2 linked regions of the Runella sp. SP2 genome follow. The protein of the gene in region 1 interacts with the protein of each later gene in a pairwise test. Links are inferred from orthologs where the notes say so. Each region holds a gene or a part of one and is shown in the gene's direction. Other genes may lie near its edges.

Region 1 (5,140 bases):
CAAAGGCACGTAGAATGGATGATGCGCAGCTATGCCGTAACACTGGCCGCGATGAGTTTGAGGGTAGGAAGCTACGTAATGGTGTATTTTTTAAGTACCAAACCCATTGAAACATACCTGACGGTCACGTGGGCATCGTGGGTCGTTAATTTGATAATTGCAGAAGTTTTGATTTATAATAACCTTGGTAAGTACCTAATCCATAAAATTCGTTGATGCGCTTCTTTTTAAACAAAGCTTTTTTCCTGGGCTTCGCTGCTCTTACTTGGTATGGGTGTGCCCGCAATACCAACGAGAACTCAAAACCTACGGCCGTACCCGTCAAACTCGTGACGCACAAAGAAGCCGTGGATTCACTGCGAAAAGACACGACCGCCCCATTGAAAGCATTGATTGTTAGCCCACTTTCGGAGAAACAATTGGCAAGTTTTTTTGGAGAACATGATATTACGCCGTTGTTATTTATGACTGATGCCGAAGGCGGATATGCCAACCGTTTTGACGGTTTCTATGGTGCGGATCACTATCGAATTGAGTTTTATTTCTCTGAAGTTCGCCGCGATTCGTTGAACCCAACGGTCTATTATGTAAAAGGAAAAAATCGCTATAAAAAGAATATTACGCCTTTTGAAGGAACGCTGACGTTTGATAAGCTTGCGACCTTCAAAGACCCCAACCATAACGAAGAGCACTACGAAAGCGATGATTTTGCATTACGAGAAGCTTATTCGGCCCAAGCGACGTTTGAGTTAAAAGAAAATTCAATTTTTAAGGGTTCTGGTGTGTTTTCTGGAAAACTGTTTTTGGATTTTTATGAACACAAAAACGGTGGTATCGATTTATGGTACTATTCTCAAAATGCGCCCGCACAAGGGAGTGGCTTTAAGTTTGAAGGGAATTGGCGCAACTACAAAACCAATCAGACCAAGCCTGTCGTCTGGGCAAAGGATCTGTTCATCTTTGCCAACGATATTTTAACCGATTTTTCTATTGGTGAACGCGACGTCGAAATCAATAAAAAATACCGCCACCTCGGCTGGGACAATTACTGGGAAAACGACGAATGGTGGCACGATACCCCCACAATTCAATAAAGTCATCGAACTTTTTCCGCCTGATTCGGATTGACATTTAACCACATTATCCATTTATACTCCTACTATTACCATGGCAACATTAACCCTAATGGAAGTTTCAGAAATGAGACTCAAGCTCAAAAACCTTGAAAATCAAGTTGCTTCGGGCGAATTATCGCTGTTTGACCGTTGCGAAATTGAGGACGAGATTTTGGAATTGAAAGAACAACTTGGCGATTTTGAACGTAGTGTTTTTGATAACACAGGCGAGTGTATCAACTGCTCTGGGTAGATTTTGAGGTTTTGCAACTTCCCTACTAAACACAGAACAGATATTTACACATGAAAAAAACATTCTTAGCCCTATTTTTAGCATTATTTACTTTTGGCGCTATGGCACAATCTTCTTCCGACAAGGTACTTCGTCACGTCGTTTTATTTAAATTTAAAGACGGCACCACGGCCGAGCAAGTAAAAAAAGTAGAAGATGCTTTTCGTAAACTTCCTACCCAAATCAAAGAAATCAAAGGATTTGAGTGGGGAACTAACAATAGCCCCGAAGGTCACGACCAAGGTTTTACGCATTGCTTCTTCTTGACGTTTGCGTCGGAAGCCGACCGTGCGGTCTATTTGCCTCACCCCGACCACAAAGCTTTTGGGAAAGTCTTAGGACCTTACCTCGACAAAGTATTGGTGGTTGATTATTGGACTCAAAAATAAACCATGATAGCTTACTTACACGGTAAACTTGCTCATAAAGACCCCGCCTACGTCATCATCGACGTAGGCGGCGTTGGTTATGAAGTAAAAGTATCTCTCCAAACCTTCGGGGCACTGCCCAATGTAGGAGATGCCTGCAAAATTTATACTTACCAACAAATCCGCGAAGACGCCCACACGCTGTATGGCTTTGCCGAACCTACTGAAAAGACCTTGTTTTTGGACTTGGTGAGCGTATCGGGCGTAGGGTCAGCAACGGCGTTGATTATGCTTTCGTCATTGTCGGCACCCGAAATCAAGCAGGCGATTGTCAACGAAGACGTGAAGTTGATTCAGACCATCAAAGGAATTGGTGGAAAAACGGCTCAACGCGTCATTATTGACTTGAAGGATAAAATCAAAAAAGAGGGTTTAATAGCTCCTCAGCCCAATGTCTTTATGGCAGCCAACAGCCAAGTGCGCAGCGAAGCGCTGGCGGCTTTGGTCATGTTGGGGATTCCAAAGCCTACCGCCGAGAAGAGTGTCGATACCATTCTAAAACGCGAAGGCGACCAAATCACCGTCGAACAACTCATCAAATTGGCGCTTCGCTAGTGCCTAGCAATACGTCTTTTATACACCAAAAGGCTCCGCTAGTACTTCAACGTCGTATCGGCGGGGCTGTCGGCGGGGCCTTTGTCTTTTTTACCAAAGACCGACACATTCACGTAGCGTTTAGGATATTGACGGAAGTTGGTCATCAGTTTGTTTACACTCACAATCGTACGATTGATATTATCGTACAATGTTTGGTCTTTCAACAACTTCCCTGCCGTTCCTTGGCCTTGCTCAAGCGCAGTAAGTGATTTTTGAAGCGTAGCTACGGCCGAATTGGCTTGTGCGATTGTTTCACCCAAACGAAGCGCTTTCAACGAATCAGTCGTTGTTTTTAGATTCCCCAAAATTGGCTTAAAACTCTTTTCCGTCTCAATCAAAGAGGCCGAAAGTGCATTGACATTGGCCAAAGTAGCCGCAATGGCTTGACGATTTTGCGCAATCGTAGCATTAATCCCCGAAGCTGTTTGGTCGGTCGTCGTAAGTAGTTTATTCAATACATACCCCGTTTGGTCAAACTGCTTTACGATACGGTTCAAATTGATGATGAGCGAATCGGCATTCTTTACCACGGGCAAGGCTTGTTCTTGGAGCAACGCCTGAATCCCCTTTTCTGAATCAGCCATTAGCGTATCTCCTTGCTGAAGTTGTTTGCCGCCCGTCGCAATTTGAAGCATCAAGGCACTTCCACCCAACAACTCCGACGTCAGCATTACTTTAGAACCTTGGGTCAGCAATACATTTTTCTGAATTTCCAGGGTTACCAATACTTTATTACCACGGTCGGTCATTAGTTCAGTACTTTTTACCTGCCCTACTTGTACTCCGTTGAGTTTGATGGGGTTCGATGGCTGAAGTGAGCCCACGTTGTCATATACTACAAAATATCTGTATTTGCTCGAAAAGAAATCAGCACCTTTTAAAAAATTAAACCCAAAATAGAGCATCGACAACGCAACAATTGCCATCAACCCTACTTTTGCTTCCTTAGAAATTTTCATGAATGTGAATCGTTGATTGTTTTTATGACTACCGATCTTCTACTTCTTGCTTGTATTGCTTAAACGCCCGAAAAATAGCTTCCGCTATTTCGTCTTGGCCGTCGTCTGAATTGAGGTATTTTTCTTCCTGTGCGTGGCTAATAAACCCTGCTTCCACCAACACACTCGGCATGGCTGTTTGCCAAAGTACCATAAAACCCGCTTGTTTTACGCCACGGCTGTTGCGATCGGCATATTTTTGAAATTGGCGTTCAATTTTTCCCGCAAAACTCAGGCTACTCGCGATGTAAGCATTTTGGCGATTGGCCAACATAATATACGCCAGTGGAGAATTGGGGTTAAAACCTTTATAGCGCTCTTCGTAATTTTGCTCTAATAAGATACTGGAGTTTTCGCGTTTTGCGACTTCCAAGTTTTCATCCGACTTGTGCAGCCCCATCACGAAGGTCTCCGTTCCAGCTGGACTCTTTTTGTTTTTGGGCAAAGAGTTACAGTGAATTGAAATAAACAAATCAGCTTTACGACGATTGGCGATATTGGAACGTTCGCTCAAATCAACAAACTTATCCGAAGCGCGCGTCAGAATTATTTTCACTTCTGGCATTTCAAGTTTTATTTTTCGCGCCAGCCGCATTGTTATGTCCAAAACAATGTCTTTTTCTTTGGATATTTTTCCTTTGGCTCCCGTATCCTTTCCCCCATGCCCCGCATCCAACACGATAACATCGATACTCCCATCGGAGTCCGATTTGAAAGTAAAACTACAAAAAGTGATCCAACCAAGCAGTAATCCTATTTTGAACGTGTTCAACATGAGTGGTTCTTTAAGTTTATGGCTTATTGTGAATGAGTAAGAGAGGGTATTCGACCATAAATAAACGCTCCAAAACCTTCTAAATTTTTGTCTAATTGACAAACTTAGAAGGTTTTGGAGGATATTTTGCACAAAGAAACTCAAAAATACGGTAAATCGCACACGGAAGCGCCTATACTCCTTCCGCAACCACCTCTTTGACGGTCGGAACCATCTGCGTCAACAGGTTTTGGATACCTGCTTTGAGGGTCAGGGTTGAAGACGGGCAGCCACTGCACGAACCTTGTAAAAGTACTTTTACGACGCCCGTTTCTTCTTCAAACGAATGAAACGAAATAGCGCCCCCATCTGACTCTACCGCTGGACGCACGTAATCGTCCAACACAGTTTTGATTTGACGCACCGTTGGGCTGTCAGTATCCACAATCGTAGTGTTGCGTTCAACCGTTTTTTGCTCAAAAACAGGGTGGTTTTCTTCAAAATAAATCTTCAAAAACTGCTTGGTATCCAAAATAACCTCACCCCAGTCGGTGGTGTCATCTTTGGTAAGAGTCACGAAGTTAGACGCCAAAAATACGCGCTGCACGAAAGGAAATTGGAACAAATCTCCCGCCAAAGGTGACGACTTTCCTTCGGCCTGCGTAGCGGCTAAATCGGGATAGTCGAACGATAAGCCTTGGGGAACAAGTTCAAAATTAAAGACAAACTTCATCGAGTTTGGATTGGGGCTTGCCTCAGTATAAATAAATACGGGTTGCATAGAAAAAGTATGACTCGTTGTTTGATTCATCAAAGTAAATAGACAATCCTAAAAAGACCGTCCCCTTTGCAACAAAACTTTCGGCATTTTGGTTTGCTTGTTCGCTGTTAGCTATTTTGTGGTAACTTTGTTAGTATAGAACTTTAAACCTACAAAAATGGAAAGTATCATTGTT
Region 2 (4,506 bases), 1.7 Mb from region 1 along the record:
CCTTATTTACTTTCTTTTTTTGTATTTCACCCTCTGGTAGGTACGATTGCTATTCTACTGATTTCTAACCGTTTCAAACACACGTACAAATGGATTACGTTGTTTTTTACGGCTTGTCAAGTGCTTGTATCGGGGGTTTTATACGCCATGTACGACACCTCCAACCCTGCTCCCCAGTTCGTCGAAAAAGCAGATTGGATTACGCTTTCGTTGGGCAACATGGGCACCGTTTCCATTGATTACCTGCTCGGAATTGACGGTATCAGTTTTCCAATGGTCTTACTAACGTCGGTCGTCATGCTGGTGGGAGCGATTTCTTCTTGGAATATTGACAAACGCGAGAAGGCTTATTTTTCCTTGTATTTATTATTAACTACCAGTATCACAGGCTGTTTTATTGCCCTCGACTTCTTCTTATTTTTCCTCTTCTTTGAGTTTATGTTGTTGCCCATGTATTTTTTGATTGGGCTGTGGGGAGGACCACGTCGCGAATACGCTTCTATCAAATTCTTTCTTTATACGCTTGTCGGTTCTTTGCTTATTCTGATTGTAATGATTGGCCTTTACCTATCGGTGATTGACCCCGTCGAGTCACAATTGACCCAAACGATGGTTCATACCTTTGACCTTCGTTATATGACTGATATGCGCAACTACCTACCCAACAGCTTATTGTCGTTATCGGGTGAGGTTTATTTATTTGGAATACCTTCACGAATGCTGGCCTTTTGGTTGTTGTTTCTTGGTTTTGCCATCAAACTTCCCATTGTCCCTTTGCACACGTGGCTACCCGACGCCCACGTAGAGGCCCCAACGCCTGTATCGGTGGTGCTTGCGGGGATTTTGCTGAAAATTGGGGGCTACGGTTTGTTGCGAATCGCCTACCCTATTTTCCCCGATGCGGCCAATGAATACGCCTTTGTGTTGGCACTTTTGGGCGTCATTTCCATCGTTTATGGGGGTTTTAATGCCCTTGCCCAAAACGACCTTAAAAAAATGATTGCTTATTCATCAGTCTCGCACATGGGTTTTGTGGTACTCGGAATTGCTTCGCTTACGTCGGAGGGTATCAACGGCGCCATTTATCAAATGGTGAGCCACGGAGTGCTTTCGGCCATGTTATTTTTGGTGGTAGGTGTTATTTACGACCGTACTCACAACCGCCTCATCGACAGCTACCGTGGACTGATTGGCCCAATGCCTATTTATACTGTGCTTACTGGAGTAGCCTTTTTTGCTTCGCTAGGTTTGCCAGGTTTTTCGGGCTTTGTGGGCGAATTATTCACCCTCATGGGAGGTTTCAAATCGGCAGTAGTTCCAACTTGGGTAGCAGCCCTTGGCACCATAGGCATTATTTTAGCCGCCGCTTATTTTCTATGGACACTCCAACGGATGTTTTTGGGGAAATTATGGGCCAAAAATCAAGACGATTTGGCAGTTTTGTATGACCTAGATACCCGTGAAAAATGGATGTTGGTGCCGCTGGCATTGCTGGCATTCCTTATCGGGATTTTGCCAAATAGCCTTTTTCAGCTTTCGGACAAAACAGTAAGTCAGTTACTCAAGGTTTTTGAATAAACAGGGGCGGGTTGTGAGCAACCCTTAACACAATCAGAACAATACGTTGGTCAGGTTGTGAGCAACCTGACTCACATATGCCCTCAATTCCACCATTTTAGTTTAAAAGTCCAAACCGTTCCTATCAATACAGGAAGAAGAATATTAATACACCAAAGCGTCAGCGTTACTGCTAAAATACGCGCAGGTTCGACGTCGTAAAAGCTAAAAACGTAAAGGGAAGAAGCTTCGCGAATGCCCAAATCACCCAAAAAATTGAGGGCTGGGATGAGGGTTTTGGCAAAAAAGACTAGAAAAATACCCGCTATGGCCACATCAAAAGGGAGATTTACCTCAAAAAGCCAAAGTAACAACGCAAACTGAAGGGTAAAAACGCCATAACGCAAGATTGCCCAACGAAACGCCTGACCAATTTCGGATAATGTATATTCTGCAATGACTTTTACGTAAGGATCTACCCATCGAAACAATCGAAAGCGAACCAAAAACTGCTCGGCTTCACCGCGTTTGGTCATCAATACCCCACCAAAAACAAGGGTCATCACCAAGGCCAGCAACAGCAGCACCTGCGGCCATTGTTGTAAAGTAGGTTGATGATATACCCAAAACCCCCAACCCAACGTACCAAAAAACAGGGACACAAAAAACTGTAATCCATTGGAAAGCAGCGCTGCTCCTACCCCCGACAGACGTTGATGACTTTGTAACGAAAGCACCCTTCCTGCTGCATCACCGACGTTGTTGGGCATTAAAAACCCCAACGCAAGTCCCGAAAGCACCCCTTGAAAGGCTTGTCCGAAGCTGATTTTTTCGATTTTTTGGGCTAAAAGTTGCCATTTACGGCTTTCGCAAGCCCAGTTGATGGGGGTCAGGAAAAGAGCGAACCCAAGGATTTTCCAATGACCTTGCTGTAAATGGAAAAGCAAAAGCCGATACACTTCCCCCAAACTTTGTCCTTTGGCCTCCACGCTGACGTACAGGTAGAGCAACATCCCCAAAAAAAGGAGCCATTTGAACACCCAAGTGATTTTTTTGAGCGAAGAAAGCCGAGAAAACCACGAAGGGCTGTTACTTTGCGTCATGCAAGATCAACAATCAAATCTGACTGAAAAAATTATTTTAGGGATTGACCCTGGAACCCGTATTGCAGGATACGGTGTCATTCGTATTATTGGTGCTCGTATCGACTTACTTCAATACGGCGTCTTAAAACTCGACAAATATAGTAGCCATGAACTAAAACTGAAGAAAATTTTTGACCGTATCACCCAACTTATCGAAGAATTTTTGCCCGATGAAATGGCCGTGGAAGACCCTTTTTACGGAAAAAACCCCCAGTCGATGCTCAAATTGGGGCGTGCTCAGGGTGTAGCAATGGCCGCTGCGCTCAACCGAAACATTCCGATTGTGGAATATTCGCCCAAAACCGTAAAAATGTCGGTGACGGGTAACGGTAATGCCTCCAAAGAACAAGTGGCTTTTATGTTGGAAAGCATCCTAAAGATGCCTCTACAACCCGAATACCTCGACGCCACCGATGCCGTCGCCATTGCGATTTGCCATCATTACCACGCCAACGCCTTACCTTCGGCAGCGGCCAAAAAGAAAGGTGCAAAAAAAGGCGGTTGGTCAGCCTTTGTGAGTGAAAATCCGAATCGAATCAAGTAATTCTTTACCACCTTCCCGAAAGTTTGAAACTTTCGGGAAGGTAGCTATTAACTTTCGGGAAGGTGGGGAAAAACATCTACGAACTCGCCACACTAACCACTGGAACGATGATTTAGGCGTATAGTACAGGTCTTTTAACCTTTACTCGTATGCCACCGACTACAACACCTCCTACCGCGTTTCAGCTTCCGTACGTTGCCCGTTTGGGTTTCGTATTGCTCAGTGTCACATTATTGGTGTACTGGATGCACGTTTTGGGGTCTATTGTTACCCTGCTGCTCTTCTCCATCATTTTGTCGATGGCCATGTTTCCCCTTACCAAATGGCTCGAAAAAAAGGGACTTCCGAATACTTTGTCCATCACCCTCGCTATTTTAGCGTTTACGGCCGTTTTTGTAGGGATTGGCTTTGTGATTGGGTACGAGGTCAACGAATTTATGCAAATGCTCCCCAAAATGCTTTCCAAAATGGAATCGTGCGCGGCGCAGATGCAGCAATGGGCGTACGAGCATTTGAAGATTTCGCACAAAATGCAAGTGAATAAGCTGCAAGAATATACGCAAAATCTAAGCTCCAAAAGCGGCGATATGGTCGGTTCGGCGGTTACAACCACGGGGTCGATGCTCGGAATGCTCGCAATAGTCCCCGTTTTTATCTTTTTTATTTTGTACTACCGCAACATGCTGACGCAGTTTTTGTACAAAGTTTTTAGCAACACCCCAAAGTCGAAGCTGAACGGCGTTTTTAGCAAAATTTATGAAGTCGTACATAATTACCTCTACGGCCTGTTTCTGGTAACCCTTATTGTAGGTACGCTTAACTCGATTGGTTTATTGGCTTTGGGTATTCAATCAGCCTTTTTCTTTGGTTTTTTGGCAGCCGTTTTGCTCATCATTCCGTATTTTGGGATACTCATTGGTTCTATCCTACCCATTGTGGTAGCGCTTGTTACCAAAGAATCGCCCATGTATGCACTCGGCGTGGCTGGTATTTTTTTCTTTGTCCAAATTTTAGAAGGAAATTTTATTACACCCTACATCGTGGGTTCTAAAATCAGCATCAACCCACTGGCTGCTATTGTCGCGCTATTTCTTGGCGAAATGCTGTGGGGCATTGCTGGAATGGCCCTCGCTTTACCACTTACGGCCATCTTGAAAGTTATTTTTGACTCAGTTTCTTACCTAAAACCCTACGGCTACGTCTTGGGAGAGCCTGAGGTGGACAAAGAACGCGAAATAAAAAGCACCAAAATTCAGGCCC

What was found. Proteins that work in one complex are often made in the same cells at the same time.
Region 2: the proteins of ruvA (region 1) and ruvC interact in binary tests that used the Escherichia coli proteins (3 or more experiments, as listed by UniProt). The link is inferred for Runella sp. SP2 from one-to-one orthologs.

The regions. Positions count from the first base shown.
Region 1 is NZ_CP031030.1:4,625,351-4,630,490, forward strand. What follows is about bases 887-3,594. They hold ruvA (Holliday junction branch migration protein RuvA), read left to right. Parts: upstream 887-1,799; coding sequence 1,800-2,390; downstream 2,391-3,594. Other genes in these bases: DTQ70_RS18450 (hypothetical protein), read left to right, coding at 887-1,094; DTQ70_RS18455 (hypothetical protein), read left to right, coding at 1,168-1,368; DTQ70_RS18460 (Dabb family protein), read left to right, coding at 1,470-1,796; DTQ70_RS18470 (MlaD family protein), read right to left, coding at 2,429-3,391; DTQ70_RS18475 (N-acetylmuramoyl-L-alanine amidase), read right to left, coding at 3,420-3,594. Outside these bases: DTQ70_RS18445 (DUF2306 domain-containing protein), read left to right, coding at 1-216; more of DTQ70_RS18450, read left to right, coding at 216-886; more of DTQ70_RS18475, read right to left, coding at 3,595-4,205; DTQ70_RS18480 (NifU family protein), read right to left, coding at 4,378-4,965; DTQ70_RS18485 (DUF2683 family protein), read left to right, coding at 5,123-5,140. UniProt on the Escherichia coli protein: The RuvA-RuvB-RuvC complex processes Holliday junction (HJ) DNA during genetic recombination and DNA repair.
Region 2 is NZ_CP031030.1:2,900,641-2,905,146, forward strand. The notes cover bases 1,491-4,452. They hold ruvC (crossover junction endodeoxyribonuclease RuvC), read left to right. Parts: upstream 1,491-2,658; coding sequence 2,659-3,246; downstream 3,247-4,452. Other genes in these bases: DTQ70_RS12170 (NuoM family protein), read left to right, coding at 1,491-1,578; DTQ70_RS12175 (lysylphosphatidylglycerol synthase domain-containing protein), read right to left, coding at 1,662-2,660; DTQ70_RS12185 (AI-2E family transporter), read left to right, coding at 3,396-4,452. Outside these bases: more of DTQ70_RS12170, read left to right, coding at 1-1,490; more of DTQ70_RS12185, read left to right, coding at 4,453-4,506.